Regions from separate parts of the Neorhizobium sp. DAR64872/K0K18 genome, predicted to be linked through region 1. Evidence: predicted binding sites of a transcription regulator. Region 1 holds the regulator's gene; each other region holds the start of a gene.
The links. The regulator LexA, encoded in region 1, represses DNA repair genes until DNA is damaged. The targets are predictions, from matches to a motif close to TGTTCNNNNTGTGTTCNG.

Region 2: the regulator LexA is predicted to act here: its motif matches at 7,803-7,820, upstream of ACQY1P_RS08855 (energy-coupling factor ABC transporter ATP-binding protein).
Region 3: the regulator LexA is predicted to act here: its motif matches at 6,025-6,042, upstream of ACQY1P_RS15985 (putative DNA modification/repair radical SAM protein).

The regions. Positions count from the first base shown of each region.
Region 1 covers NZ_CP191446.1:1,472,178-1,482,760, forward strand. Annotated here, with positions in the region: gene ACQY1P_RS12570 (LpxI family protein) at 1-119, shown strand, start outside; gene lpxB (lipid-A-disaccharide synthase) at 119-1,297, shown strand; gene gltA (citrate synthase) at 1,333-2,622, opposite strand; gene ACQY1P_RS12585 (ComEC/Rec2 family competence protein) at 2,916-5,465, shown strand; gene lexA (transcriptional repressor LexA) at 5,446-6,165, opposite strand; gene ACQY1P_RS12595 (VOC family protein) at 6,358-7,233, shown strand; gene kdsA (3-deoxy-8-phosphooctulonate synthase) at 7,238-8,083, shown strand; gene eno (phosphopyruvate hydratase) at 8,212-9,486, shown strand; gene ACQY1P_RS12610 (aminotransferase class I/II-fold pyridoxal phosphate-dependent enzyme) at 9,657-10,583, shown strand, end outside.
Region 2 covers NZ_CP191446.1:718,209-728,791, forward strand. Annotated here, with positions in the region: gene ACQY1P_RS08810 (DUF4424 domain-containing protein) at 104-1,114, shown strand; gene dxs (1-deoxy-D-xylulose-5-phosphate synthase) at 1,188-3,107, opposite strand; gene ACQY1P_RS08820 (HepT-like ribonuclease domain-containing protein) at 3,402-3,686, opposite strand; gene ACQY1P_RS08825 (nucleotidyltransferase family protein) at 3,754-4,065, opposite strand; gene ACQY1P_RS08830 (exodeoxyribonuclease VII small subunit) at 4,134-4,400, opposite strand; gene ACQY1P_RS08835 (histone deacetylase family protein) at 4,406-5,338, opposite strand; gene ACQY1P_RS08840 (acyl-CoA thioesterase) at 5,472-5,870, shown strand; gene ACQY1P_RS08845 (biotin transporter BioY) at 5,875-6,438, opposite strand; gene ACQY1P_RS08850 (CbiQ family ECF transporter T component) at 6,468-7,073, opposite strand; gene ACQY1P_RS08855 (energy-coupling factor ABC transporter ATP-binding protein) at 7,070-7,747, opposite strand; gene ACQY1P_RS08860 (winged helix-turn-helix domain-containing protein) at 7,857-9,047, shown strand; gene glgB (1,4-alpha-glucan branching protein GlgB) at 9,103-10,583, opposite strand, start outside.
Region 3 covers NZ_CP191446.1:2,137,886-2,148,468, forward strand. Annotated here, with positions in the region: gene carB (carbamoyl-phosphate synthase large subunit) at 1-1,175, shown strand, start outside; gene ACQY1P_RS15970 (MFS transporter) at 1,283-2,851, shown strand; gene ACQY1P_RS15975 (DUF6693 family protein) at 2,858-3,235, opposite strand; gene ACQY1P_RS15980 (UdgX family uracil-DNA binding protein) at 3,336-4,787, opposite strand; gene ACQY1P_RS15985 (putative DNA modification/repair radical SAM protein) at 4,787-6,019, opposite strand; gene greA (transcription elongation factor GreA) at 6,262-6,738, shown strand; gene ACQY1P_RS15995 (glycosyltransferase family 4 protein) at 6,802-7,854, shown strand; gene ACQY1P_RS16000 (3-deoxy-manno-octulosonate cytidylyltransferase) at 7,925-8,815, shown strand; gene ACQY1P_RS16005 (hypothetical protein) at 8,840-9,571, opposite strand; gene ACQY1P_RS16010 (Stealth CR1 domain-containing protein) at 9,632-10,583, opposite strand, start outside.

The DNA.
Region 1 (10,583 bases):
TCGCCGTGGAAGCGGGCAGGGCGCTGGTGCTGGAAGAAGCAAAGCTGATCAAAGCTGCTGACGCCCACGGCATTTTCGTCTGCGGCATCGATCAGGCCCTTCCGTCGAGAGGATTGTGATGAACCAAGGTTTGAAGGTTGCGATCATCGCCGGCGAAGTGTCGGGCGATCTCTTAGGGGCAGACCTCATCGCAGCACTGAAGGCGTCCTACGCCGGTCCCGTCGAACTGATCGGGGTGGGCGGTGATGCACTGTCGGCCCAAGGCCTTCAGTCGCTGTTCGATTTCTCCGAATTGTCGATCATGGGCATCACCCAGGTGCTCGCGCGTCTTCCCAACCTGATCCGTCGCATCAACCAGACGGCGGCTGCGATCGTCGCCGCAAAGCCCGATGTGCTTGTCATCGTCGACAGCCCTGACTTTACCCACCGAGTGGCAAGAAAGGTGAGGGCGGCCCTGCCGGATCTGCCGATCGTTGATTATGTCTGCCCCAGTGTCTGGGCCTGGAAGGAATATCGTGCCAAGGCGATGCTCTCCTATGTCGACCTCGTTCTTGCCGTCCTTCCGTTCGAGCCGGAAGCGATGCGGAGGCTGGAGGGTCCGCAGACAGTGTTCGTCGGTCACCGGCTGACCAATGATGCGGATCTCCTGAGGGTCCGTGCTGCGCGCGCCGAGAGGCCGGTCAAGACCTCCGCCGACAAGAAGACGATCCTCTTGCTTCCGGGCTCCCGTTCAGCCGAAATCAAGGCACTCCTACCCGTGTTCGGCGAGGCTGCGCGCGAGTTTGCAGATCGCAATGGTGAGACCCGGTTCCTGCTTCCGACGGTACCGCGCCGGGAAGAACTGGTGCGGAAGATGGCCGCAGATCTGCAGGTTCATGTCGAGATTACCACGGATACAGCCGGAAAATGGGCTGCCTTCGCAGAGGCGGACGTGGCGCTGGCGGCTTCAGGGACGGTTATCCTGGAACTGGGGCTTGCGACGGTTCCTGTTGTCTCAGCCTACAAAACGGACTGGCTGATCAAGCTTCTGGCCGGCCGCATCAAGATCTGGACCGGCGCGCTTCCGAACCTGATCGCCGACTACCCGGTCGTTCCCGAATATGTCAACGAGGTCGTGCGACCCGGAAGCCTCAGCCGCTGGGCGGAACGTCTGTCCGCCGACACGCCGGAGCGCCGTGCGATGCTCGACGGGTTCGCACTTGCCTGGCAGAGACTGGACGTCCCTGTTCCGCCTGGAGAGGCCGCAGCAGGTGCGGTACTCGAACTGTTAGACAACAAAAAACCCGTTCATCGCTGAACGGGTTTTTCTATTCGCAAAGCCTATTACAGCGCTTAGCGCTTCGAAACGGGCGTGTAGTCACGCTGCGCTTCGCCGGTATAGAGCTGGCGCGGACGACCGATACGCTGCTGCGGATCTTCGATCATTTCGGCCCACTGGGCGATCCAGCCGACGGTACGCGCAAGCGCGAACAGAACGGTGAACATCGTCGTGGGGAAGCCCATCGCCTTCAAGGTGATGCCCGAATAGAAGTCGATGTTCGGGTACAGCTTCTTCTCGATGAAGTAGGGGTCCGTCAGAGCAATCTTCTCGAGTTCCATGGCGACCTGCAGAAGCGGATCGTCCTTGTGACCGAGTTCCGCCAGCACTTCATGCGTGGTCTTCTGCATGATCTTGGCGCGCGGATCGTAGTTCTTGTAGACGCGGTGACCAAAGCCCATCAGACGGAACGGATCGTTCTTGTCCTTGGCACGGGCGATGTATTCCGGAATCTTGTCGACGGTCCCGATCTCGGTCAGCATGTTGAGCGCTGCTTCGTTGGCGCCGCCATGAGCGGGGCCCCAGAGGCAGGCAATGCCGGCAGCGATACAGGCGAACGGGTTTGCACCCGAGGAACCTGCAAGGCGAACCGTCGAGGTCGACGCGTTCTGTTCGTGATCCGCATGCAGGATGAAGATGCGATCCATGGCGCGCGACAGGACCGGGTTCACCTTGTATTCTTCGCACGGCACGGCAAAGCACATGCGCAGGAAGTTGGAGGCGTAATCCAGGTCGTTCTGCGGATACACGAAGGGCTGGCCGATATGGTACTTGTAGGCCATGGCGGCGAGCGTCGGCATCTTGGCGATCATGCGCAGCGACGCAACCATCCGCTGGTGCGGATCGGTGATGTCGGTGGAATCGTGATAGAAGGCCGAGAGAGCGCCCACGCAACCGCACATGACGGCCATAGGATGCGCATCGCGGCGGAAGCCGGTGAAGAAGCGGCTCATCTGCTCGTGAACCATGGTGTGCATGGTTACGCGATGATCGAAGTCCTTCTTCTGGGCAGCCGTCGGCAGTTCTCCATAGAGAAGCAGATAGCAGGTTTCCAGAAAGTCACCCTGTTCAGCAAGCTGCTCGATCGGGTAGCCGCGATGCAGGAGAACACCCTTGTCGCCGTCGATATAGGTGATCTTGGATTCACAGGATGCAGTCGACGTGAAGCCGGGGTCGTAGGTGAAGGCACCGGTTTGCTTGTACAGGGCTGCGATATCGATAACATCCGGCCCAATCGTGCCCGATCGCACCGAGAGGTCGACTGTCTTATCACCAAGTACGAGATTTGCGCTTTGTTCCGTCATTCTGATCCTCCAACCTGTTGGCGGCATGGCGCCCAGAAAGCGCCATAAGAGTTAAGCGTCGCAAGTTAGCTATATGATCCTAAAGGTGATGCCAAGCGCTCCTGCAACATTTTGTGCAGCGCGAAAATAATTTAGGCAGGACACGTTTAAAAGATGCCCAACCTCATGGTGTAAGAGGCCGTAACGTGAAGGAAAACCGCAGCTTGGCGAATGTGTTGACGAGGAGAATATAAACGCGCAGGTTGCGTTTATCAATCACCGTCTCTGCAGCGGAGCCGGCGGGATAAACCATCATGGCGAATGGCGGAGCGATTTTTGAAGCAGCCAGCAGCAAGCCGATGATGCTTGCTTCGACACCCCACGCAATCGCACTCTGGACGCCCGAATCGGCATCGCAGACAATGCCCGCGGAAGTCCGGAATAATGGTCGAAACGACCATCATTCCGAGGATGTTTTCCTGGGATATGTGATCAGAGACCGGCCCGTTTCCAAATGGCTGAGCACGTCGTTGAGCGAGGAGGTTTCCCACGGTCATGGGTTCCTCTTCCTGCCTGTCTTGCTGGGTGCCGGCGCTGCGATCTGGTTCGCACTTCCTTGGACGCCATCGCCATTCATTCTCGCAACCATGCTTGCGATCTCGATGGTGACCGCAGGGCTGACACGGTATCGCGCGCATCCACTGTCTCGTGCCAACCTTGTAATCTGCCTGCTTCTCTCCGGTTCTGCACTGGCGGCGCTCGAAACGTGGCGGTGTTCGACGGTCGTGCTCGATTCGCCCGTCACGACGACTATCAGCGGGATTGTCGAACGACGCGAAGCCGATGCACAGCGCCGCTGGCGCTATATCCTCAGGATCGAGCAGACATCTGAGCCCTCGCTTTCACGACCGCCACAGCGCGTCTCGGTTCTTGCCAGAAGCCAACACGAACCTGCAGACATCGGAGAGCGCGTTTCCGGCCGTGCCCGTCTGTCGCCACCCTCTGGCCCGGCGCTTCCCGGATTGAACGATTTCGCCTTCTCCTCCTACTTCGATCAAATCGGGGCTGTTGGCTTCTTTTACGGCGCGCCTAGCGTACAACCGGCGATCGATGACCAACCCGGGTTATGGTCGGACATGCAGCGAGGGCTTTTTGCGCTTCGCAGCGCAATCGGCAATCGCATCCGCGATACGGTCAAGGGGGATGCGGGCGCTTTTGCTGCCGCAATCGTGACCGACGAGCGCCGTGCAATTTCCCGTGAGACGACCGAGGCGCTTCGTCTGTCCGGGCTGGCCCATATCGTCGCGATCTCAGGCCTGAACATGGCGCTGGCAGCCGGTATCTTCTTCGTCGGCGTCCGCTCCGTCCTGTCGCTGTTTCCAGGCTTTGCGCAGGCCTATCCGATCAAGAAGTTTGCCGCGTTCGGTGCGCTTGCCATGGCGACCGACTATTACCTGATTTCCGGGTTCGGGGTTTCCGCCGAGCGGGCCTATATCATGATGGCGGTGATGCTGGTCGCCGTGCTCGTCGATCGACCCTCCATCAGCCTTCGCAACGTCGCCCTTTCGGCAATCATCATCCTCGCCATCTCGCCGTCGGAGATTTTGGGTCCGAGTTTCCAGATGTCGTTTGCGGCAACCGCGGCACTGGTGGCAGGGTTCGCCCTCTGGACGCGATATTTCGCGAAAGGTAAGGAGGAGACAAAAGGTAGCAACCGGTGGATAACGGGTGTCGCGGCGACGTTCCATTTCATTGCCGGGATCGTGGTGACGTCGCTGATCGGCAGTACGTCGACGTCGATCTATTCGATCGAGCATTTCCACCATCTGACCACCTACGGCCTCGCGGCCAATCTCGCGGCCATGCCGATCATTTCCTTCGTGGTGATGCCGGCAGGGCTTGTTGGCATGTTGCTGATGCCGTTCGGGCTGGATGCTCCCTTTCTGTTCATCATGGGCGAGGGGCTGCGGATCGTCATTCGCATTGCCGAGATCGTCGCCGCATGGGGCGGCGATATTGCCATCGGCCGGCAGAACCCGCTTTTCCTGCCGCTGGCGACGGCAGGCTTTCTGCTTCTGACGCTGCTGCGCACGCCGCTGAGGCTGACAGGCGCGCTGTTCATGGCGGTGGCTTTGCTCTTTGCGGTCCGCTCAGGCTCGGCGCCGAGGCCTGATATCGTCATATCCGAAGACGGCGCATCGGTCGGCGTGATCAAGGATGACAAGATCACCCTCAATCGAACCCGACCGGCGGGATTTATCTTCGATCAATGGCGGCGAGCGCTGGTGCTTGAGACCGGAGAACAACCGCTCGCCTTGCCGGTTCTTGCCTCTTCGGAACCAGCGCGAGGTGCCAGCCTTGCGAAAAGCGATGACAAACGCCCTAGACCACATTCGCGACCGGATTTGACGCGCCGGGAAATCGAATATGTCAGGGGCTTTCTTCAAGCATTCACGCCCGGACGATTTGCCTGTCTGCCGAAAATCCTGTGCGCGGCGCAGACTGCTCAGGACATCCGGATCGTCACTGTCGAAGACAACCGATACACCGGTCTTGCCTGCGATTTCGGTCGGATCATCGTCTCGCCCGGCGCACGCTTCGATACTTGCCGCTCCGGCGCCTTGCTTCTCAGCGGGCGGACGTTGCGCCGGACTGGCGCACTGGAAATCACCATTATTCCGAACGCGACAGCGCCAGACATCAAGATTACGGCGGCGATGCGAGACAGCGCACAGACCTCAAGCCGTCCGTGGACCGTCCACCGGTTCTATGACTGGCAAACGCGACAATTCGACTTTGGCATCCCGGAGGCTGTTGCTGCGCATCTCCGGGATGACACCGTTCTTAATGATAGCGGCGAATAAGGCCGACAAGCTTACCCTGGACCTTCACCCGGTCGGGGGGGAAGATGCGGGTCTCGTAAGCCGGGTTTGCCGCTTCCAGTGCGATCGAGGCACCCTTGCGGCGAAACCGCTTCAGGGTCGCTTCTTCCTCATCGACCAGGGCAACGATGATATCGCCTGGACTTGCGGTGCTGGTATTCTTGATGATGACGGTATCGCCATCGAGGATGCCGGCATCGATCATCGAATCGCCCTTCACTTCGAGCGCGTAATGATCGCCGGAACCCAGCATCTCGATCGGAACGGCGATGTCATGGGTGTTGTTCTGGATCGCGGAGATCGGCACGCCGGCAGCGATTCGACCCATGACCGGGATGTTTGTCGAGAACGGATTGTCCGCCATGACCGGCGCCGGCTTCTGAGCGACGACCGGTTGCGTTTTGCCGAGGCTTCCCTCGATGACACTGGGAGAAAATCCCCGTCGCGGATGAAGGTTCGCCACATAGGCGTCAGGCAGCTTGATCACTTCGAGCGCGCGTGCTCTGTTCGGCAGACGGCGAATAAAGCCACGCTCCTCGAGCGCGGTGATCAGCCTGTGGATGCCGGACTTCGATGCAAGGTCGAGAGCGTCCTTCATTTCGTCAAACGACGGCGGCACGCCTGATTCTTTCATCCGCTCGTGGATGAACAGAAGTAACTCCTGTTGCTTGCGTGTCAGCATGGACGGGACCCTCAGAATTGGAAACAAATGCAGAACGGACGCTATATGTTCTATCTGTGTTCCGCAAGCCCCAAATTTTTGCTCAAGAATAGTCTCATTTCAGCGTTCGATCACGTATTCAGTTCGTGCGCAGCACTTGCCGAGTTTCCCGCGATAGCCAATGTTCTGCGGAATAAGACTTTGGGGGTGTAAGTGGGTAACAAGTCAGTCGATCATTTGGTTCTGCCCGTTGCAGATCTGGCGTCAGCGCGGGGGAGGTTGACCGCTCTCGGCTTTACTGTGGCACCTGAAGGTGTTCACCCTTTCGGCACAGCCAATGCCTGCATATTCTTCGCGGATGGCTCGTACCTCGAGCCACTGGCCATTGTGAACCGTCGGCAAGCCTCGCTTGCGGCAAAACGAGGCAACGTGTTCACCGATCGCGACATCCGCTTCCGCGGCCAGCGGAAAAGGGAAGGTCTATCGGCGGTGGTCATCGGGACGCAGGATGCAGCGGCCGATCATATGCGTTTTGTGGACGGGCACATGTCTGCGGGCGAGATGCTTCAATTCTCCCGCCCGATGCAGTTGCCCGATGGTGGGGAGAGCGAAGTCTCATTCCGTCTGGCGTTCGCGGCAGTTCCCGAGGTCGATGACATCTTGCTGTTTTCCTGCCAGCGAATGGCAGCATTACCGGCAGATCGCGGTGGTCTTGATGAGCACGCAAACGCCGTTACAGGCCTTCGAGAGATCGTCTTTTCTGCAGATGACCCGCTGGAGTTTCTGCCGCTTTTCGAAACCGTGTTCGAGACTCAGCCCGAGCAAGGGAAAGACGGTCTGCGGATCGAAGCTGCCAATGCCAGCATCCGCATTCAATCCAACGACACGTTCAGCGACGAGTTCCGGTCTTCGATGAAGCCCTTGTTATCGTCGCGCCTCGCTGCGCGCGGGATCATCTTCAAGACCACCGATCTCGCCGTGACAGAGATCACCCTTGCTGCTAATGACGTCGCATTCATCCGCAGGGATGGCCGCGTGATCGTGTCGGCAGCCCCGGGGCAAGGTGTGGTTTTCGGTTTCGAGGAATAGTGAAATGACAGTCTCCGCCAATTCTGAAGTGTCCGTGGGCGAGGGGAGTTCGAAAGTCGTTTTTTCCAACACGGCAAAGCTCTCGCTGATTGCCGGTCCCTGCCAGATGGAAAGCCGTGATCACGCCTTCATGATCGCGGGTACGCTTGTCGAACTCTGCAAGAAGCTCGACATCGGCCTCGTCTACAAGTCCTCCTTCGACAAGGCGAACCGCACGTCGATCTCCGGCAAGCGCGGCATCGGGTTGGACAACGCGATGGCAATCTTTGCCGATCTCAAGAAGGAATACGGCTTTCCTGTTCTGACCGACATTCACACGGAAGAGCAGTGCGGCCTCGTGGCCGACACGATCGATATCCTGCAGATCCCCGCCTTCCTGTCGCGCCAGACCGACTTGCTGGTCGCGGCTGCAAAGACGGGTTGCGCGATCAACGTCAAGAAGGGGCAGTTTCTGGCACCCTGGGACATGAAGAATGTTCAGGCGAAGTTCCTCGAAAGCGGCAATCCCAATGTGATGCTCTGCGAGCGCGGTGCGTCGTTCGGCTACAACACTCTCGTTTCCGACATGCGTTCGCTGCCGATCATGGCGGCTCTCGGAAGCCCTGTCATCTTCGACGCAACCCACTCCGTGCAGCAGCCGGGCGGCCAGGGCGGCTCCTCCGGAGGCCAGCGCGAGTTTGTCGAAACGCTTGCCCGGGCAGCCGTCGCCGTCGGCGTTGCTGGCGTCTTTATCGAGACCCACGAAGACCCTGACAACGCACCGTCCGACGGTCCGAATATGGTCCACCTGAAGGACATGCCGCGGCTTCTGGAAAAGCTGCTGGCCTTCGACGCCATCGCAAAAGGCTGACGGCGTCGAAAAACCGCCGAATTGACTGGATTGTAATCCGCGTGTCATCGACGATCGCACAATGTCGATGACACGCCTGTTCGCTGAGCCTGCGAATTCAGGCTCGCACATCAACCGAGGAGAGACCCTTGACCGCCATTACCGACATCATCGCTCGCGAAATTCTGGACAGCCGTGGCAATCCGACCGTCGAGGTGGATGTTTATCTGGAAGACGGCTCGATGGGCCGCGCCGCCGTTCCGTCGGGCGCCTCCACGGGCGCGCATGAAGCCGTCGAACTTCGCGATGGTGGCAAGCGCTATGGTGGCAAGGGCGTCGAAAAGGCTGTCGAAGCCGTCAACACCGAGATCTTCGACGCGATCGGCGGCTTCGATGCCGAAAGCCAGATCCACATCGACAAGACCCTGATCGCGCTCGACGGCACCCCGAACAAATCGCGCCTGGGTGCAAACGCCATTCTCGGCGTTTCGCTTGCCGTTGCCAAGGCCGCCGCCGAATCGTCCGGCCTGCCGCTCTATCGCTATATCGGCGGCGCCTCCGCCCATCTTCTGCCGGTCCCGATGATGAACATCATCAATGGCGGCGCTCACGCCGACAACCCGATCGATTTCCAGGAATTCATGATCATGCCCGTCGGCGCTGAGACGCTGAAGGATGCCGTGCGCATGGGTGCAGAAATCTTTCACGTCCTCAAGAAGGAACTGGCAGCGCAGGGCCACAACACCAATGTCGGCGACGAAGGCGGTTTCGCGCCGGGCCTGAAGAGCGCGCCGGAAGCCCTCGACTTCATCATGAAGTCGGTCGAAAAGGCCGGCTACCGGCCGGGCGATGACGTCCACCTGGCGCTCGATTGCGCAGCGACCGAATTCTTCAAGAACGGCAAGTATGAGCTGGAAGGCGAAGGCCGTTCGCTGGAGCCCGAAGCAATGGCGGATTACCTGGCAGAACTTGCCGGCAAGTACCCGATCATCTCGATCGAAGACGGCATGTCGGAAGACGACTGGGCCGGCTGGAAGTATCTCACCGACAAGATCGGTTCCAAGGTTCAGCTCGTCGGCGACGACCTGTTCGTGACCAACTCGGCCCGTCTGCGCGATGGGATCCGTCAGGGCACAGCCAACTCGATCCTCGTCAAGGTCAACCAGATCGGCTCGCTCACCGAAACGCTCGATGCTGTCGAAACAGCGCACAAGGCAAGCTACACGGCCGTCATGTCGCACCGTTCGGGTGAGACGGAAGACTCGACAATTGCCGATCTCGCAGTTGCCACCAACTGCGGACAGATTAAGACCGGTTCGCTGTCGCGCTCGGATCGTCTGGCCAAGTACAACCAGCTCATCCGCATCGAGGAAATGCTGGGTCCTCAGGCTGCCTACGCGGGCCGCTCGATCCTCAAGGCCTGATCATTCCGGTCGACTGAGGCAAAATATTCGAGAGCCCGCGCCACTTGCGCGGGCTTTTGCGTTTTACAATTCGTGATCACACCGTACCAAAAACCGATAGGTCAGTATTGTTGACCTGTCGGAACTTATGTAAACCGAAGCCAAGAATATTGAAATAAAAGGAAACGCCCGTGCTTGATTGGGACCATATTTTCGCGACGCGCTCCAGCCGCATGAAAGCCTCCGAGATCCGCGAATTGCTGAAGCTGCTGGAGCAGCCGGACATCATTTCGTTCGCCGGCGGCATTCCGGATCCGGCACTGTTTCCGGCCGAGGAATTCCAGAAGGCCTATGCGGATATCTTCTCAGGCGCTCAGGTGAACTCGGCGCTGCAGTATTCGGTCAGCGAAGGCTACAAGCCGCTACGCGACTGGATCGTCGCCGATGTCGCCAAGATCGGCATCGACTGTACCGCCGACAACGTTTTCATCACGTCAGGCTCCCAGCAGGCGCTCGATTACCTCGGCAAACTGTTTCTGTCGCCGAACGATACGGCGCTGGTGACATGGCCGACATATCTAGGTGCGCTCTCCGCATTCAACGCCTATGAGCCGACCTACGATCAGCTCTCGGTCAACGGCAACCGCACGCCGGAAGCCTATCGCGAGACGGCGTCGAAAGCCGGTGGCTCGGTGAAGTTTGCCTATCTGTCTGCCGACTTCTCCAATCCGACCGGCGAGACGATCGATCTCGCAGGCCGCGAAAAGCTTCTGGCACTCGCCGACGAACTCGATATCGCGATTCTCGAAGATGCCGCATACCAGAACCTGCGCTTCGATGGCGAACCGGTTTCGCCGATCCTCGCGCTCGATATTGCCCGCAGCGGCGGTATCGAAAAGACCCGCACGATCTACAGCGGCAGCTTTTCCAAGACGCTGGCCCCCGGTCTGCGGGTCGGCTTCGTGATCGGAGCGATGCCGGTCATCCGCAAACTGGTGCTGTTGAAGCAGGCGGCCGACCTGCACTCTTCGACGATCAACCAGATCGCCGTCGAGCATGTCGCTTCGCGCGGTTTCGATGAACAGGTTGCCAAGATCAAGCGGGTCTATAGCGGTCGC
Region 2 (10,583 bases), 750 kb from region 1:
CGCAAGACAAAATCGCGTTTCGACCTGCCGGACAAGCCTCAGCCGGCCTTTTATAGTTCGCGCCTTCTGCCTATTGTTGCCGCGCCAACCGGGAGGGGAATGGATGAGACGCTGGACAATTGCCTTCGGGGCCACGCTGACGGCCGGCCTGCTTTTGGCTGCACCGCCGCTTATCGCCAATGATACGACGGCGGAACTGACGACCGGCGGCCTCGTCTATGTCCAGACCGCCGATATCACGATGGCCGAAGAGCATCTTCACCTCTCACGAGAGGAAGTCCGGGTCGACTACATCTTCAGGAACGACACCGACAAGGATGTCGAAAGCGTCATCGCCTTCCCGATGCCGGACATAACTGGCGGCGCCCAGAGCGACATAGCCTATGGCGACCCGGAAGCCGACAACTTCCTCGGCTTCACGGTCCTGCAGGACGGCCGCGAGATCAAGCCGCAGCTCCAGCAACGCATCGTTGCCACCGGCATTGACCGCACCGAAGACCTCGTCGCCCACAAGGTACCGCTTCTGCCCTATAGCGACAGAACCACCGAGGCCCTCAAGACCCTGCCCGATGACGTCAAGGCCGACTTTCTTGCCAAGGGCTTGGTCCGGATAGATCGCTACGATGCCGGAAAAGGCTGGCAGGAGGACATCACGCCGGCATGGACGCTCCGCTCCGCCTATTGGTGGAAGACGACGTTCCCCGCGCAAAAGCCGGTCAAGGTCAGCCACCGCTACAAACCGAGCGTCGGCGGCACGGTGGCCATGACCTTCATCGAAAACGGCAAGCCGGCCTATGAGCACGCCCGCTACGTCGAACGCTACTGCATCGACGACAGCTTCATGAAGACAGCTGCAAAGCTCCAAGCCGCAGCTACCAAGGGCGGCCCCAACTATACCGAGCAATGGTTATCCTACGTGCTGACCACAGGTGCCAACTGGTCCGGCCCGATCGGCAAGTTCCGCCTGACAATCGACAAGGGCAACGCCCGTGACTACGTCAGCCTCTGCGCCGACAACATCAAGAAAACCGGCCCAACAACCTTCGAGATGACCGCCGAGGATTTCACCCCGGAGAAGGACCTCCACGTGCTGTTTCTGACGGCGGGGGAGTAGCGAACAAACTCGCCCGGACGAACATTTCTAGCGCGTCCTGTCTCGATACGGACCGGGGATGTGATCGTCGGATTTACCCCGCAGCGCCAACCCCGACCTGGGTCTTGCCCAGCGCATTGAACACCGTCTTGACGATGCCGGCGCGGTCGAGGCCGGCTTTGGCGTACATCACGTCGGGGCTTGCCTGTTCCATCCACACATCGGGCAGGACAAGCGAGCGAACCTTCACACCTTGATCGAGCAGGCCTTCGGTGCTGAGGAATTGCAGCACATGGCTGCCGAAGCCGCCGACGGCGCCTTCCTCGATGGTGACAAGCACTTCGTGATGGCGGGCAAGCTGGCGGATCAGGTCGTGGTCGAGCGGCTTGGCAAACCTGGCATCGGCCACCGTTGTCGACAGACCGGCGGCATCGAGATCTTCCGACGCCAGCAGACAGTCCTTGAGGCGCGTGCCGAACGACAGAAGCGCCACTTTCGAACCCTGCTTGACGACGCGGCCTTTGCCGATTTCCAGGATCTGGCCGCGTTCCGGCAGCTCGATGCCGACGCCTTCGCCGCGCGGATAGCGGAACGAGATCGGGCCTTCGTCATAGGCTGCGGCGGTGCGCACCATATGCTTCAGCTCAGCCTCGTCGCTTGCGGCCATCACGACCATTCCGGGAAGCGTGGCGAGGAAGGTCGTGTCGAACGAACCGGCATGGGTCGGCCCGTCAGCACCGACGAAACCGGCGCGGTCGATCGGGAAGCGCACCGGCAGACCCTGGATCGCCACGTCGTGGACAACCTGGTCGTAACCGCGCTGCAGGAAGGTGGAATAGAGCGCGCAGAACGGCTTGAAGCCTTCCGTCGCAAGTCCGGCCGCAAAGGTCACGGCATGCTGCTCGGCAATCCCCACATCGAACGTGCGGTTCGGAAAGGCAAGCTGCAGCTTGTCGAGCCCCGTACCGTTTGGCATCGCGGCAGTCACGCCGACGATCTTGTTGTCGAAACCGGCTTCCTGGACGAGTGCGTCGCCGAACACGCTGGTATAGGACGGCGCATTCGGCTTGGCCTTGGCCTGCGCGCCGGTGATCACGTCGAACTTGTTGACGCCGTGATACTTGTCGGCCGCAGCTTCGGCAGGCGGATAACCCTTGCCCTTCTGCGTCACGACATGGATCAGGACGGGACCCCGGGCATTGTCGCGCACATTGCGCAGCACCGGCAAAAGATGCTCGAAGGAATGACCGTCGATCGGGCCGATATGATAGAAACCCATCTCCTCGAACATCGTGCCGCCGGTCACATAACCGCGGGCGTGTTCGACGGCACGGGTGATCGCCCGGTCGATGTTCTTGCCAAGATAGCCGGTCAGCTTCTTGCCCACTTCGCGCATGCCCATATAGGTGCGGCCGGAAGCAAGGCGAGCGAGATAGGCGCTCATGGCGCCGGTCGGCGGCGCGATCGACATGTCGTTGTCGTTGAGGATGACGATCAGCCGCGCGTCGAGCGCACCCGCATTGTTCATCGCCTCATAGGCCATGCCGGCCGACATCGCGCCGTCACCGATCACGGCAATCACATTGCGCTTCGAACCGGCGAGATCCGAACCCACTGCCATGCCGAGGCCGGCCGAAATCGAGGTCGAGGAATGCGCTGCACCGAACGGATCGTATTCGCTTTCCGCCCGGCGCGTGAAGCCCGAAAGACCGTCCTCCTGGCGCAGCGTGCGGATGCGGTCGCGGCGACCGGTGAGGATCTTGTGCGGGTAGCACTGGTGGCCCACATCGAAGATCAGCCGATCGTCAGGCGTATTGAACACCTTGTGGATGGCGATCGTCAGTTCCGTGACGCCGAGGCCGGCACCCAGATGTCCGCCGGTCCTGGAGACGGCGTCGATCATCTCGTCACGCAATTCGCGGGCAAGCTTCGGCAGGTCGCGGTCATCGATCTTGCGAAGGTCGGCGGGAAGCTTGACGGTGTCGAGCAGCGGCGTCTCGGGCAGGGGTGTCACGGAGGCTGGCTTTCTCTTCTTTTGTTCTCAAAAGCAACTATCACCCCAACATGAGGATGAAACCGGCTTTTTCAAGTTGTCCACGGAGACAACCTTGCCGCGGTTTTAATCGATTTCAGCTGACGGGCAAGGGGAGGGACTCGGGGAAGGGAGGTTGTCGCCAACGGCACGAACTCCTGGTCGTCATCAGGTACGATGTCGGAGGACCAAGGCATGATCAGCGTTTCAACCGCATCGCAGGCAGATGCATCATCCGGATGGGATCGATGCCCGGGAAGAATGATGTCGGCCTTCCTACAGCGTTTCCTGATCTTCCGGGTAGCGCGCGAGGAAGGTTTCGAGTTCGAAAAGGAGGGGCGGGAGGTGCCGTGTGACAATTGCCCAAGTGGTTTCATCAAGAATATCATCGTATTCATGCCGGAGCATGTTTCCAAAACCCCTGATGGCGCCCCAGTTGTGGCTTGGAAAGATTTCTTCTGCCGTCGAGCCAAGCTTGAAAGAGGCTTCGGAAATTCGTGCTAGACATCGCTCAGACGCATCCCGTGTAATCTTGCTGACAGAGTACGCGTCGAAATCCATACCGTGTGTATATTCGAGAATGGATTGACCGTTCTCGACAATGTCTCGGAAACGGATCAGAGGACGCTTAGTAGGCAATCGCCCTATCCCTCTCCACGCTCCGGCTGAAACGTTTCCGGCGCAACGGTTCGGGAACTATGTCAACGCTCCTTACACCAGTAATGCCAACGATCAGGGCACGTAGCTCTTCGACGGCCGTAAAATACCCCCAGCCAGACTGTATGACCGGCTCTGAAAACGTCACCAGAACATCAAGATCTGACTCGTCCGTCGCCTCGCCACGCGCTACCGAGCCAAATATCGACATCTGCTCCGCGCCTGCGGCGCGCAGTTCGGCCTCGTGCTCCCGAAGCTTGGCGATGACCTGGTCCTTTTCCATGGGGAGACTATAGCGCAGGTCGGGATTTCAGTCGAGATGCAACTCAGGGCTTCATGCGAGTGAAGGCCTCACTCGCCGTCGAGCGGCTCCACGCCCTGCGGCTTGCCGCTGCGGTCGAGGCGGATCTTTTCGATCCGGCTTTCGGCAGCGTTGAGCAGCTTTTCGCAATGCTTCTTCAGCGCTTCGCCGCGCTCGTAGATGGCGATGGATTCGTCAAGCGCCACGTCGCCGCGTTCCAACCGCGCTACGATGCTTTCCAGCTCGGCAACGGCCTTTTCGAAGGAATAACCAGTGACGTCGATCGGAGCGTTCGGCTCGCCTGGGGCTTCGGTCATGTCCTTCATCCTCTCATCAGTCTGCAGATATGCAGGCCGGCCGATTCCGCCAGCCCTTCCAGATCATAGCCACCCTCGAGCAGGCTGACGACCCGGTTGCCGGCGTATTTCCCCGCAATTTCCATCAACCGGCCGGTCGCCCAGTCGAAATCGTCGCCGACCAGATTGATCTGCGCCAGCGGATCGCGGTGATGCGCATCGAAGCCTGCCGAGATCAGCACAAGATCCGGGCGGAAGTTTTCGAGCGCCGGCAGGACGCGGCTCTTGAAGGCATCGCGAAAATGGTCGCTGCCGTCATTGGCCGAAAGCGGCGCGTTGACGATCGTGTTCTTCGTGCCCGTCTCGTCTCTGGCGCCTGTGCCGGGATAAAGCGGCATCTGGTGCGTCGAGCAAAACAAAACGGACGGATCGTCCCAGAAGATGTCCTGCGTGCCGTTGCCGTGATGCACGTCCCAGTCGACGATCGCGACACGTTCGACGCCATAGGTCTGCTGCGCATGGCGGGCGGCGATGGCGATGTTGTTGAACAGGCAAAAGCCCATCGCCTTGGTCTTTTCCGCGTGATGTCCCGGCGGACGCGAGGCAACGAATGCGTTGTCCACCTTGCCGGTCATCACGTCGTCGACGGCCGCGATCGCGCCGCCGATGCCGGTCAGCGCCGCCTGCAGGCTCTTCGGCCCCACATGCGTATCGGCCTCGATCTGCAGGATCGTGTCTTCCTCGGGGATCTTGCGCATCACCCAACGCAGGTGTTCTTCCGGATGCGCCAGAAGCACCGTGTCTTCGTTGGCCTGTGGTGCCTGTTTGCGGTCGAGCTTGTCGAAATTGGGGTGTTCGAGCGCGATGTTGAGCGAACGCAGCCGGTCTGCCCGTTCAGGATGGCCTTCCGGCGTCGCATGCTCGAGAAATATGGAGTTTTCGTAAAGGCGCGTGGTCATTGGGCGGCCTCGTGAGGTATGTTGAGCTCGGACATGGCGCAGAACGGCGATGTTTTCAAGCGCATACCCCTTGCTCTTCACCGGATTTGCCGTGAAGTAGGCGCATTAGGCGTTTTTTGGAGTGCGGGCAGGAATGGCGAAGGATATCGGCAAGACCCATGATTTTCGCGTTGCCTATCGCGATGTGGATCTTAACGGCGAAATGTTTCGCGCTGCCTATATCGGCCTTGCGGAACAGGCGGTCACGGAATTCTGGCACCGCCGCAAGCCGGCAACGGATGACCCGTTCTTTGCGGTCGGCAAGATCTCCTGCACCTATCACATGCCGCTGAAGCTCGGCGATCTCGTCCATACCCATGTCGGAGTGAGCAAGATCGGCGGCAAGTCCGCAGGCTTTATCGTCCGCTTCACGCGCGGCAGCGATGAGGTGGCCGAAGCCGAAATCGTCTGGTCCGCATGCGATCCGGAAACCCGGACGCCGGCCGCGCTGCCCGAAGACCTGCGCGACTGGCTGTATCAGTTCCTCGACTGACTGCTTACGCGCGCTGCGGCAGCAGCGGATAGCCTGCCATCACGGCCCGACCGGCGAGCGCCGCAATCACAGCCTTCAGGACGTCGCCCGGAATGAAAGCGAGCGAGCCGAGAAACGCTTTGACGAAGCCCATGCCGGTGATCAGCGCCAGATAGGTGATGCCGATCCCGTAAAGCACGATCACGCCGCCCATCAGGGCTGCGATAAAGAAGTTCACACCCTGCACCAGCCCTGCCTGGTCGCGACCCACCATGATCTGCGACAGATAGCCGGTTACCATCGCGGCAAACACCCAGCCGATCAGATAACCGGTCGTCGGCGCCATGAAGACGGCAAGGCCGCCGCGGCCGCCGGACAGAACCGGCAGACCGATCGCTGCAAGCACCAGTACCAGGAGGACCGCGATCGTGCCGCGCTTGGCGCCGAGCACGACGCCGGCCAGCATCACGCCGAGCGATTGCGCCGTGATGGGGACGGGAATGAAACCGAGCATGACCGGCGGCACCAGTCCCAGCACGATGATGATAGCGGCAAACAGGGCGGCCAGAACGAGATCACGAGTAGGCAAATAGCTATTCCTTGACGACTGAATCTGTATCACTTCTGCGCACGGATTGCCCGGGCGTCAATTGCGCTGGCAATCTCGTCGGCATTCTTCAATGTGAGGATGATCAGCGGGACGATGATGGAGAGGGTTCGAGGGCGCAACCCTCGCGCGATATGGGCATCGCGGATGGCCTGGTGACGCAGCAGGATTTCCGGAATGAAGCGCAGCACAAGGCCGATCGACAGGCCGATATCCGCAGCTTTTACAAGCCCGAGCTTTTCAAGCGGCAAAGCCGCAAATGTCACTTCCGTAATAAAATCGCCGGTAGTAGTCGTGGCCGTCACCGCGGACGCAAGAAGCGCCAGCGCCGAAAGCCGGAAAAACACGCTGACGGCCTCGACAGGGCTGTTGAAAACCAGCGTGAACAGCGCAACGGCTGCGATGGTGAGGACAAGAACCCGAAGCCGCAGCCAGGATTGCCGCCATCCGATTCGCAGCGAAGCGAAAAGCAGGCCGCTGGCGACCGCACCGACGCCAAGCACTAACGGCGACTGGATCAGGAACAGAGCAAGGCTTGCGGCAGCCAGCAGCACAAGCTTCGCGCGGGCCGAAAGCCGGTGCAGAAAGCCGCTGCCGTCCACGTAAAGTGTCTTCATGCCGCAAGCTCGCGGTAACGGGCGATGGTCTCGGAAGCCGTTCCGTCGCCGGCAAGCCGGCCGTTGTCGAACAGCAGAACCCGATCGAAACCCGCAATGAGATCTAGATCGTGGGTCAGCACGATGACGTTTTCGGGGAGCTCGCTGATCGTGCGGGCCACCAGGTTGCGGTTCTTCAGGTCCAGCTGGTTGGTCGGCTCGTCCATGATCAGAATGTCCGGTTCCGTCACCAGAACCGAGGCGAAGGCCGCGAGCTGCAACTCGCCGCCGGAAAGCTCGTGCGAGCGACGGTCGGCAAGATGTCCGATGCCGAAGCGCTTGAGGATCGCCGTCGTGCGGGCCTCGATTTCGCCTTTCGAAAGCTTGCGCGACGTCAGGCCCAGCGCGATGTCTTCCTTCAGGATCGGCAGGATGATCTGGTTTTGCGGGTTCTGGAAGATGAAACCAACCTGCGCGCGGGCGCGGTCGGTGTCGGCCTTCGTATCGAAGCCGTTGACGACGACATTGCCGCTCGCGGGAGAGACAAGTCCGTTGATCATCCGCGCAAACGTTGTCTTGCCGGAGCCGTTGAGGCCGATCACGCCGATGCGGCGCTCGGTCAGCCGCACCGTCAGCGGATGCAGCGTGACACGCCCGTCGAAGCGGGCTTCGGCCTTGTCGAAATGGATGTCCAATGCCGGTCCTCGGTTGCTGAACGGTCTATATCGCGGCGGGAGCAGAGCGGGAAGGCGGAATGAAAAGTGAACATTGCATCCGGTCCACTGTCGCCCTAGTCTCGTTGCCATGGCGATTCTGATCGACAATGCCCGCGCAAGACGGATTTTCATCGAACGGCAGCAGCTTTCCGCACCGCCGACCCGTGCGCTCAACAAGGCCGGTCTTCTGCAACTGATCGATGATCTGGGCTTCGTGCAGGTGGATAGTATCGCCACCGTCGAGCGCGCCCATCACATGATCCTGTTTTCGCGCAACCAGACCTATCGGCGAGAGCATCTGACATCGCTTCTGGAAAAAGACGGCGAGCTGTTCGAGCACTGGACCCACGACGCCTCGATCATTCCGGCGCGTCTGTTCCGCTACTGGAAGCATCGCTTCCGCCGCCGCGAACCGATCCTGGCCGACCGCTGGCGCAAATGGCATGGCGAGAGTTTCGATTCCGCCTTCGAGGACACGTTCCGGCACATTTCGGAAAACGGCGCGATCATGTCGCGCGACATGAAGATGGAGGATCACAAATCCGGCGGCTGGTGGAACTGGCACCCGAACAAGACGGCGCTCGAATATTACTGGCACACCGGCAAGCTTTCGATTGCAGGCCGGGTGAATTTCCAGAAGATCTACGATCTGACCGAGCGCGTTATTGCCGCCCACCATCACGAACCGGATGTCAGCCACGAGGACTTCATCGATTGGGCCTGCCGCAGCGCGATGGAAAAGCTTGGCTTTGCCACATCGGGAGAACTCGCTGCCTTCTGGGATATCGTCACGCCGGAAGAGGCGAGGGACTGGGTGAAAGCCCATCGCGATGAACTCGTCGAAGTCCTGATCGAAACCGCCGACGACAGCCGCCCGCGCGCTTCCTTCGCGTTCTCAGGCTTTCCCCAAAACCTCGGCGATATTCCAGAACCGCCGGCACGGGTGAGGGTGCTCAGCCCGTTCGATCCGCTACTGCGCAACCGTGACCGGGCGGTGCGGCTGTTCGATTTCTTCTACCGCATAGAGGTCTTTGTGCCCGAGCCGAAGCGGCAATACGGCTATTACGTCTTTCCGCTTCTGGAAGGCGACCGCATGATCGGTCGCATCGACATGAAGGCGGAGCGCAAAACGGGTGTGCTGGATGTCAGGCGGCTGTGGCTGGAAAAGGGCGTCCGGGCATCCGCGGGCAGGCTGGTCAAGCTCGATGCCGAGCTGCAGCGGGTCGGGCGATTTGCCGGCGTGGACAAGGTCGTCTATCGAGACGGCTGGCGGGACTAGGTCCCGTCAGCCGTTTCATCTTTTGGAAGCGCTCAATCCGGGTGATGCCGGGGATTTAACCCCGCCACCGCAGATACACCGTCGCCAGCGGCGGGATGTCGAGAGCGACGGACGCTGTCTTGCCATGCGCCGACTGGTTTTCCGTCCAGGCTTCGGTCTGGCCGAAATTCGTGCCGCCGTAGATCGCGGCATCGGTATTCAGCACCACTTCCCAGCGCCCCTCGAACGGCACGCCGATCCGGTAGCCATGCCGCGGCACAGGCGTCATGTTGGAAGCGACGAGGATCGCCGACTGCCGATCCTGCGACAGGCGCAGCATCGCGGTGACGGAGTTTTCCGCATCGTCGGAGACGGCCCACTCGAAACCTTCAGGATGAACATCGCCATACTGAAGCGCCGGCTCGGCCGAGTAGATCGCGTTGAGATCGGCGATCAAGCGCTGCATGCCCGCATGCTGAGGGCTATCCAAGAGATCCCAGACAACGGACGCGTCGTGGTTCCACTCGGTCACCTGAGCGACTTCGCCGCCCATGAACATCAGCTTCTTGCCTGGATGGCCCCACATGAAACCGTAATAGGCGCGCAGATTGGCCATCTTCTGCCAGTGGTCGCCCGGCATCTTGCCAAACAGCGAGCCCTTGCCATGCACCACTTCGTCATGGGACAGCGGCAGCATGAAGCGTTCGGAATAGGCATAGACCATGCCGAAGGTCAGGCTTCCGTGCTGGTATTTGCGATAGACCGGATCTTCCTCCATGTAATGGAGCGTATCGTGCATCCAGCCCATGTTCCACTTGAAGTCGAAGCCCAGCCCGCCCTGCTCGACGCTTTCGGTCACACCCGGCCAGGCGGTCAATTCCTCGGCCACCGTAAAGGCATGCGGGCAGCGCTCATGGATGATGCTGTTCAGGTGCTTGAAGAACTCGACGGATTCGAGGTTTTCACGTCCGCCATACTTGTTGGGGATCCACTCTCCCTGCTCGCGGCTGTAGTCGCGGTAGAGCATGGAGGCGACAGCATCGACGCGCAGCGCATCGATATGGAAGTGGTCAAGCCATTCCAGCGCTGACGCGATCAGGAAGCCCTTCACCTCGTTGCGGCCGAGATTGTAGATCAGCGTGTTCCAGTCCTTGTGGAAACCTTCGCGCGGATCGGCATGTTCGTAGAGCGCCGTTCCGTCGAACTGCGCCAGACCCCAGACGTCAGTCGGGAAATGCGCTGGCACCCAGTCGAGGATGACGCCGATACCGGCCGCATGGCAGCGATCGATGAAATAGGCGAAGTCTTCAGGCGTGCCGTAGCGTCCGGTCGGCGCAAACAGGCCGAGCGGCTGGTAGCCCCATGATCCGCCGAACGGATGCTCCATGATCGGCAACATCTCGATATGGGTAAAGCCGAGCTTCTTGACATAGGGCACGAGGCGCTGGCTGAGTTCCACCCAGTCAAGCGTCCGGTTGCCCTCTTCGGCAATTCGAACCCATGAACCGAGATGCACCTCATAGACGGACATCGCGCCTTCGCGGGCACGGTCCCTGG
Region 3 (10,583 bases), 670 kb from region 1:
TCGGGTTCCCGCTGGTCGTTCGCCCATCCTACGTTCTGGGCGGCCGCGCCATGCAGATCCTGCATTCGGAAAGCCAGCTGCAGAGCTACCTCCTCGATACGGTGCCGGAACTGGTGCCTGAAGACATCAAGCAGCGCTATCCGAACGACAAGACCGGCCAGATCAACACCCTGCTCGGCAAGAACCCGCTTCTGTTCGACAGCTACCTGTCCAACGCCATCGAAGTCGATGTCGACTGCCTCTGCGACGGCACCGACGTCTATGTCGCCGGTATCATGGAGCATATCGAGGAAGCCGGTATCCATTCGGGTGACAGCGCCTGCTCGCTGCCACCGCGCACGCTCTCAAACGAGATGATCGACGAACTGGAACGCCAGGCAACGTCGATGGCCAAGGCGCTCAACGTCGTCGGCCTGATGAACGTCCAGTTCGCCATCAAGGACGGCACCGTCTACGTGCTCGAAGTCAACCCGCGTGCCTCGCGCACCGTGCCCTTCGTGGCCAAGACCATCGGCGCGCCGATCGCGAAGATCGCCGCCCGTGCCATGGCCGGCGAAAAGCTCGACGCGATCTTTGCGGCCTACGGCACCAAGCCCGATCCGCGCAACCTGAAGCATATCGCGGTCAAGGAAGCGGTCTTCCCGTTTGCCCGCTTCCCCGGCGTCGACATCCTGCTCGGACCGGAAATGCGTTCGACCGGCGAAGTGATGGGGCTCGATACGGACTTCGCACTTGCCTTTGCCAAGAGCCAGCTCGGTGCAAGCGTCGAACTGCCCCGCGACGGTGCGGTCTTCGTGTCGGTCCGCGACGACGACAAGCCACGCGTGCTGCCGGCCATCCGCATGCTGAAGGAAATAGGCTTCAAGGTCATCGCCACCGGCGGTACCGCCCGCTTCCTCGCCGAAAACGGCATCGAGTCGACCAAGATCAACAAGGTCCTGGAAGGACGCCCGCATATCGAGGACGCCATCCGCAACCGTCAGGTCCAGCTCGTCATCAACACGACGGATTCAAACAAGGCGATCTCGGACTCGAAATCGCTGCGCCGTGCAACGTTGATGCAGAAGGTGCCGTATTACACGACGATATCAGGTGCCGAATCCGCTGCGATGGCGATCAAGGCGCTGAAGGCCGGCAATCTCGAAGTGCGTACGCTGCAAAGCTACTTCGCATAACACTCTCCAACGGGCGCTTCAGGCGCCCGTTTTCTTTGCTGGCCCCCGCGGTTGCCCGATCCTGAGACGTGCGGTAAATCCGCAAGCCGATATCTGGGAGAGGAACGATGCAGACGCCGTCGCAACATCCGGGCCACGAGCCTGCCGGTCGCCGGGAATGGATCGGTGCCTGCGTCCTGTCGATCGCCTGCCTGATCTACTCGATGGACTTGTCCATCCTGTTTCTCGCCGTCCCCGCGATCGTCGTGGATCTCGATCCGTCCGCGTCCGAACTGCTCTGGATCAACGACATCTACGGCTTCATGGTCGCCGGTTTTCTCGTCACCATGGGCACGCTCGGAGACCGGATCGGCCGCCGCCGCGTGCTGCTGATCGGCGCATTCGCCTTCGGGATCGCCTCGGCACTTGCCGCCTTCTCATCGACAGCGCAGCAACTCATCGCCGCCCGTGCGCTTCTCGGCATTGCCGGCGCGACGATCGCGCCCTCGACCCTGTCGCTGATCGTCAACCTCTTCAAGAACGAAGCCGAGCGAAACCGGGCGATCGGCATCTGGGGAACAGCTTTCGCACTGGGCGGACTAATTGGCCCGCTCCTCGGCGGCTTTCTCCTGCAGTATTTTCACTGGGGCTCGGTGTTTCTCATCAACATTCCGATCATGCTGGTGCTTCTGGTCGTCGCCCCGTTCCTATTGCCGGAATACAAGAGCCCGGAAAGTGCCAAGCTCGATCTCGTCAGCGTCGTCCTGTCGCTCGCGACCGTGCTGCCGGTGATCTACGGCTTCAAGCACATGGCGGCAGATGGGTTCCAGAGCCAGCATCTGATCCCGATCGCGGTCGGCGTTGCGTTCGGCTACCTGTTCATCCGCCGTCAGAAGCGCCTGACGCAGCCTCTGATCGACCTCAAACTGTTCGCCATCCCCGCCTTCACCGCCTCGCTTCTCGTCAATCTCGCGGGCATGTTCTTCGTCTTCGGGGTGTTTCTCTACCAGAACCTCTTCCTGCAGTTCGTGCTCGGCCTGTCGCCGCTCGAAGCCGCCCTCTGGTCGATCCCCTCATCGATCGTCTTCACGGTCATGTCGCTGCAGGCCTATCGTTTCACCAACCGGTTCGGCCCGGTCAACACCGTCCTCATCGGTCTCGTCATCAACGCGGCCGGCATGTTGTCCATGTCGATCGCTGCCTATTCCGAGAGCCTTTACGGCGTCCTCGGCTCGACCATGATCATCGCCATCGGCTTTGTGCCCGTCGTTTTGACGACGACTGGCCTGATCGTTGGCACCGCGCCGCCGGAACGCTCCGGCTCGGCCTCGGCGATTTCCGAAACCAGCGCCGAATTTGGCGGCGCCCTCGGTGTCGCCCTTCTCGGCAGCTTCGGGACACTGGTCTATCGCATTCTAATGGATGGCGCGGATGTGACCGGCCTCGACCCGGCCCAGGCAGCGACGGTCAGGGCGACCATCGGCGGCGCCGTCGAGACGGCACGCGGGCTCAGTGGCACCGCTCTGCAGGCAGGCGAAGGTCCGGTCTGGCTGGAGGCCGCCCGGCAATCCTTCTCGACGGGTTTTGCCAGCTGCTGCCTCGTCGCCTCACTGGTCCTGCTTATCCTCGCAGCGACCGCCCGCACGATCTACGCCCGCGCCCATTTCGACGAAAGCGCGATCGGCTCGGGACACTGAACGCGCTCAGATATAGACGAGCCTCGTCTTGTTGAAGCAGAGCCGCAAGGTGCGGAAGACGTAGAACACAAGACCGATCCCGAGCGTCACGATGGAGATCAGGATCCAGATGAGGATGTGACCGATCATCTCCGCCAGATTGAGTTCGCACTCGAGCCGCGCGATCCGCTGGCCGTCCCGGCCGATCAGGTAAGTCTTGTTGATGATGCTCTTGTAGAAGTAGTAAACGGCGAAGAACGCACCGATCCCAAGTGTCAACACACTGATGATCACCCAGAGTATGATATACCCGACCGCCTCCATCAGCGAATATTCGCAACGAAGTGTGGATCCGAAAGGTTGCGTCTTGAATGGCGGCGTGACCGCAACGTCTGTATTCGACATATTCCCCAGCTATAGTCTTGAGAGACCCCGCCGAATACAGCTTTCATTTCAAGACGAAGTCAATTGAAACCTGGGCCTACCAATGAACTTGATGCTTCGCTTACGAAGCCAGGCGTCCGATCGCCACGATATCCTCTTTGAACCGCGCCACCTCCTCCGCCTTTCGCCCCAGATCGGGAATGCGAAGCAGGTAGGACGGATGCACGGTGACAAACAGCGTCCGACCGTTCTGCATGGCAATCGGCCTGCCCCGGACGTCCTCCAGCTTGTGGCGCATCTCGGTGAGTGAAAACAGCGCGGTCGCACCCATCGCGACGACCAGCTTCGGCTGCACCAGATCGAGTTCTTGGACGAGCCACCAGCGACACTGCTGCACCTCGCCCATATTTGGCTTCTGGTGAATGCGCCGCTTGCCGCGTGGCTCGTATTTGAAATGCTTCACCGCATTGGTGATGTAGAATTGCGTCCGGTCGATCCCGGCCGCGCTCACCGCCTCGTTGAACACTTTGCCCGCGGGCCCGACGAAGGGGCGCCCGGCCAGATCCTCCTGATCGCCCGGCTGCTCGCCGACGATCATCACCTTGGCATTGACAGGCCCCTCGCCGAAAACCGTCTGGGTCGCCATGCAATGGAGGTCGCAGCGGGTGCAGCGACGTGCTTCCTCCCGCAAGGCCTCGATTGTACCGGCGGTCGGCCCTTCTGGCATTGGCACCCGTGCTGCGGCTTCCTGGATGCGATGGTGGAACGCCAGGGGTTCGCTCGCCGCCTTGCGTCCCATCTCGATCACACTTGCCTCGGCGCTGGCGATCATGCCCGGAATAAGCTCTGCCTCGGGCAGGTTCTTCCAGTACTTCTTCGGCATTTCCGACATCATCATCTTCACCTTCAGCCGCGCGGGGTTGAAGATATTGGCATAGTACGTCCGCCACAGATCGTCCGTGTCGTCGCGAAGGTCTGGCTTTTCGGCGGGCTCATCGCTGGTCCGCAGGGTCTCGCCATCCCAGGACGCCGAACCCCTGGGCGTCACGATCAGCCAGTCCATGTCGTTGAAACGACGCTGGAAAAACGGGGCCACACGGTCGATGATAAAATGATCAGGCTCGAACCAGGACACAAAGCGCCGGCGTCCGGCAACACCCTCCGGCAGTGGGATTTCCTTGAAACGGACGAAGGCGGTCATCTTGTGATAGTCGCGGCCGATCGACTTCGACATCCGGTTTGCCGCAACCACATCCGGATCGGTCGCCATACCCAGAAAATTGCGCCCGTGCGCCATGCGAAACAGCATCCGGTAGAGAAGCGAGAACCGCGTCGGATCGGAATGGCAAATGACCGAGCCGGCAAGCTTCAGAAAGGCCGGAGGAACGCCCTGCGTCACCGGCTTGTCGACAGGCTCAGGCAACTGGTTGCCGTCCAGCCCGAACAATCCGTCCGTGTCGTCCATCGTGCGCCACTCGACACGATCAGGTGCGATGCCGGCCGCGAGATAGGCACGCGCAGCATCGCGCCACTCGGTCAGATCGCCTCTCCCCCGCAACAAGACTCGGTACATCATAGAAGCGACAGCTGCTCCGGCTTTGGCTGGAACATGGATCGCAGATCGGCCCGGTCGGCAAGCTTGCGCGGTGTCCACCCTTCGCAGGTGATAAAGGGCTGTACCTTCTTCAGAGACACGCTCAGCCGCTTTAAATCCTCCAGACGCAGCTTGCGAAACCGCCGCGACGAAAGGATCGCTCCGACGGTCTTGGTCCCGAAACCCGGCACCCGCAGCAGCGTCTCCTTGTCCGCCCTGTTCACATCGACCGGGAACTTGTCGCGGTTGCCGAGCGCCCATGCAAGCTTCGGATCAAGGTCCAGATCCAGCATGCCGTTTTCCGTGGACGCCGTAATCTCGCCGATCTCGAACCCGTAGAACCGGTAAAGCCAGTCAGCCTGATAGAGCCGATGCTCGCGCATCAACGGCGGCTTGATCAGCGGCAGTGTCTTCGACGAGTCCGGGATCGGACTGAAGGCGGAGTAATAGACGCGTTTCAGGCTGTAGCTGCCATAAAGTCTGGCGCTCGTCCCAAGAATGGTCGCGTCGTTGGCGCCGTCTGCCCCGACGATCATCTGCGTGCTCTGGCCGGCAGGCGCGAACCGCTTGCGACGCTTGGTCTGCAGCGTCGGATCGCGCATTTCCTCGATCTTCAGGCGCAGATCGCCCATCGAGCGCCGAATATTGGCGGGCCGCTTTTCCGGCGCAAACTGGCTGATCCCGGCATCGGTCGGCAGTTCGATGTTGATCGACAGACGGTCGGCATAAAGCCCCGCCTCCTCGATCAGCTGCTGCGACGCTTCCGGGATCGTCTTCAAATGGATGTAGCCGCGAAAATTATGAACGGTCCGCAATTCCCGCGCGATCCGTACCATGTCGCCCATCGTGTGATCGGACGAGCGGATAATGCCCGACGACAGGAACAGACCCTCGATATAATTGCGCCGATAGAATTCCAGCGTCAGCCAGATAACCTCTTCAGGCGTGAACCGGGCGCGCTCGACATTGCTGGAGGAACGATTGATGCAATAGGCACAATCGTAGATGCAGAAATTCGTCATAAGGATTTTCAGAAGGGAGATGCAGCGACCATCCGGGGCATAGGCATGGCAGATGCCGGACCCCTCGGTCGAACCCAATCCGCCGGATACCGACGAATCTCTCTTCGATGTCCCGCTGGAGGCGCAGGAGGCGTCGTACTTGGCAGCGTCCGACAGGATCGCCAACCGTTCTTTCAGCGACTTCTTCATTAGTGCGTTCTCTATATGTTCTTTATGACTGCGTCAACCCGTTGACAAATCGAGGGACGTTTGATTCATTCAACTCCAGCTGGCGCATCTGACACCATTTCGATTTTCCTAGCGGGAGCAGTCGAAATTCTGTTATGATGCCCTAAATTCAGATGTTGCAGATGGTTCCGAAGTTACCGCTCCGGAACCTGTTTCTTTTTGTGTCCGCGGCATCCGCGGACATGCGCCTTAAGGACAAGAAAATGGTTGAAAAGGTACCGATGACGCCAAAGGGGTTTACCCAGTTGCAGGAAGAACTGCGCTGGCGCCAGCAGGAGGAGCGTCCCCGCATCATCGAAGCGATTGCGGAAGCGCGCGCCCATGGTGACCTTTCGGAAAACGCCGAATACCACGCGGCCAAGGAAGCCCAGAGCCACAATGAGGGCCGCATCGGCGAGCTGGAAGATTTTACGGCCCGCGCCGAAGTGATCGACCTCTCCAAGATGTCCGGTTCCACGATCAAGTTCGGCGCAACCGTCAAGCTGATCGATGAAGATACCGAAGAGGAAAAGACCTATCAGATCGTCGGCGATCAGGAAGCCGACGTGAAGGCTGGCCGCATCTCGATCTCTTCACCCATCGCCCGTGCCATGATCGGCAAGGAAAAGGGTGACAGTATCGAAGTCGTCGCCCCCGGCGGCTCCAAGGCCTACGAGATCCTTGCCATTTCCTGGGGCTGATCGCTCGTGGAAACGTCTGGCGAAGTCGCCACGGAGATGGGCAGCGGTATCGCTCCCGGCTCCGTGGTCGATATATCCGATATCGAAGTGATCGCGCCGAACTTCAAGAAGCGGCTCTCCGGCGTGACGTCCACGATCGTCCAACTGATTCCGGTGCAAAGGGCAAAGGGTCAGAAGATCGCGGTCTTGGGACCTGGCCTGCCCTCCCACCTTCCCCACATCCGCTATGCCGACCTTGCCGCGCTGTGGTCACCGCCATCAGGGCGGCGCGCCCGTGTCTGGCATGCCCGCCGCAATATCGAGATGCTGCCCGGCCTCTTCATGCGCGATGTGCTGCGGATGCCGCTGAAGCTATTGTTTACCTCCGCCGCGCAACGAACCCATTCCGCCTGGACGGGTTTTCTGATCAGCAAGATGGATGCGGTCGTCGCGACGTCTGCACGATCGGGTTCATACCTGAAAGTGCCCTATAAGGTGGTGCACCACGGCGTCGATCTCGATCTCTTCCGTCCCTCCGGCCCATCCGACCCTTCCTCCCCGGCAGATGGTTTCGGCAAGCATCTGATCGGCTGCTTCGGGCGCGTTCGGCATCAGAAGGGTACAGACCTTTTCGTGCGTGCCCTGATCGAGCTGTTGCCGTCCTATCCCGAATGGACGGGCGTCGTCTGCGGGCGTGTCACGCCGGACAACAAGGTTTTCGGCGATGCGTTGAAAGCCGATGTCGCCATGAGCGGTCTGACAGATCGCATCCTGTTCATGGGCGAAGTGGACGACATCAAGCCTTGGTACCGTCGCCTGTCTCTGTATGTGGCACCGTCCCGCAATGAAGGCTTCGGACTGACGCCGCTCGAGGCGATGGCATCGGGAACCGCAGTCGTTGCAAGCGATGCCGGCGCCTATTCCGAAATGATCGTCGAGGGCGAGACCGGATCGGTTGTTCCGGCCGGCGATTACACGGCGCTTCGCGATGCGCTGCGCACCTATTTCGAAAACCCTGCACTGGCCCGCCAGCAGGGCTGGAGCGGTCGCGAGCATGTTCGCGTCGCCTTCGCTATCGAAAAGGAAGCCAACAGTCTGGCGGAAATCTACGAAACGCTTTTAGAGACTAGACCATGAAAACTTCAGAGGCATTCGGTGCCACGCAACCGGTCCGGCTCTGCCCGCATCTGCATGGAGGACGCTTCGAATGACGGAACTTTCTGCCGGGATGGCGCAGCACAGACCGACGACGAGCGGACTTTTGAGCGAGGGAGACTGGCAGCAGTTTTTCGCCGGCTATTCCCACATCGTCCTTGTCGCCAACAGTGACGAGCAGAACTTCAACGAGATCCACGCCGCCTATCCGGAAACGACGCTGTTCGTCTTTTTCAACTACGTCAGCAAGGTGCTGAAAACGCCGTTCACGCGCAATTCGCTGCTGGTGGCACGCACGAGCCGCGTCGGGTCCGAACTGATCTACGACAACGCTCTCGACAAGGTGCTGGCCCTGCTGCCGGGCCCCGGGTTTACCGGCGTCATGAGCATGCGCGCCGCCACGATGGAACAGGTGACGGAACCGGCCGAGTTCGGCGGCGTCGCAGCAGGTGCCATCGACCTTTGCAGCTACCTCGAAGATTTCTACCCGCGCGACCATACCGCCAGTTCAGGCTTCGCCCTTTCGGTCTGGCTCTGCGAAAAGGTGCCGCAGGCGAAGGTCGTGCTTTGCGGTTTTTCGGGACGCCGCAGCCGCAAGTGGCAGATGTTCCACATCCACGACTGGACGTTCGAACAGTCAGTGCTGCAACTGCTCGCCAACAGCGACAAGCTCGAAATGGCAGGAAGAACAGCTTTCAATCCCTACAAGGCGCTGTCGCGCCACTTCCCCGATATCGACAACAGCAACTTCGTGTTCGCGGCGATCCAGGTCCTTTCCGAACGGCTGGAAAACAGCAACCGCAACCTCGGCAAGCTGATCACGATCACCATGCCGCTTCGCGTCATCTACAATCTCGCTAGAGGTCTGCGGATCAGGTCCAAGAAGGACAGGCTGGTCAAGCAGCGCAAAAAGCAGCGAGCGAAGAATGGCGAGCCATCCTGAACTGGGACAGCTTAAGCGCCTGCTCTACCACCACCCGCTGCGATCGCGGTGGTGGAGCGCTCGTAACCGGCTGAATGCCGTGTCGTTCTCCTGCAGGCGGTCGTAGATCGCCTTCGCGATCTCGCCGGCAATTCCCTGCTTGAAAAAGGGATCGAGCCGCCAGCGCATGTTTCGCAGCGTGTCGTCGGTCCCCACCTTGAACAGATACATCCCGTTGAACCTGTGCATCGGCGCACCTTGCGTCTGTTCGATCGCCTCTTGCGAGACAGGACGCTCGTCGCCGCCATGGATAAAGCGGTCGGTCTCGTAGACCTTGATCGTGTTGGCAAGCGACGAGCCGATCATGGCGATCGCCCTTGCCGTCATGTCCTCGTCGAGATCGGCGATGCTGTCGCTCGCGGAGATCAGCCAACGCAGATCGAGATGCGCGGTGAGGAACGGCGCTTCATTCTGCCACAGCGTCTTGAACTGCTGGTACGTCTCCCGGACATTATATTCGCGCCGCATCAGGACGATAAGCTGTGCATGATAGAACAGCAGTTCCGGCTGGCCTTTGAACTCCAGTCTCAGGTTCGCCATGTGATCGTCGAGCGACTTCTGCTTGCCCGACCGGTGCTCGCGATCCGAATCCTCGATCAGCCGCTGCTTCATGCCCGCGTAATCCTGGTCGAGCTTGGCGTATTTTGCTGCTCCCCAGCGCTTGCGGTAGCGGTTGAAGGACAGCAGTGCCTCGAGCTTACTCTTCTTGCGTACCACGCACGTTCTCCAAGTCTTGCTGCCGTAGCCTCGGCAGTCCTGTCTACACCGGTAACCTCGTCAGTCTCCCGCCCGCAGGTGTTCGATAAGCCGGTGCGGCAGATGGGTGTGAAATTTCGTTATCATCACGTCAGTCAGCGCCTGGCGAAGCTCGATGCTGAGTTCGTCCTGGCTCTGGATACATCCGAACGGGGCGCTGCCCTGTTCGATCATGGCGAGTACAGGTGCGGTCGCCCGCTTCTGCCGCGGCTTGATATAGGCCGTGCGGTGTTCGGGTAACGGGGTCGCGCCAAAGCGCTCCATCTCGAGATGATTGGCAAGCGCAACCGGCGAATGCTGGGCGATGTTGCGAAAGCGATGGGAGAGCTGCTGGCGAAGCACGTCGGGATGCGCTGCATAGTAATCGGCAAGCGTTGAGCGTCTGACCGCGTGAAAGTAATGGCCGACCTGCAGAAACCGGTTCTTCGCACCCGCCAGCTCTGCCCCCTTCTCCTGCGCGACGGTAAAGCTCGGAACAGCGTTGGACGCTTCCGCCCGCTGCCGGATGAACCACCGCAGGCACTGCTTGAGGCGGGATCGCAATCCGCTTTTCACGCGCCCGTAAATCATCGGCTTGCCGTCGCGAAAGAACGCGGAGGCAGATGTCGGAGCGTTCAGAAAGAAGTCGTCATTGCTGTAGACGAAATTCTCGCAAAGCCCCGGAATATTCCAGACCGCAGCCTCGATCGACAGCGAGTTGAACGTCGGCAGCACGGCCGGAAGCCCGTCGAAGACCACGTTGTGATCAACGATGGCGATGAAATCTTCCGTGCAGAAACCCGCCTGCGCAAAACTGTCGACGAATTCCGGCTTCTGCCCGTCCGTGACGATGTGAATTTTGGTGATGAACGGCGCGTATTTCAGCACGGAGGCGATGAGATAGTAGATCTCGCCGTTATCGGCAAAGCGCGTCGGGCTGGACGCCACCGCGTGCGAGCTCGACGCAACGTCATCGTATCGCAGGCGCTTCGCG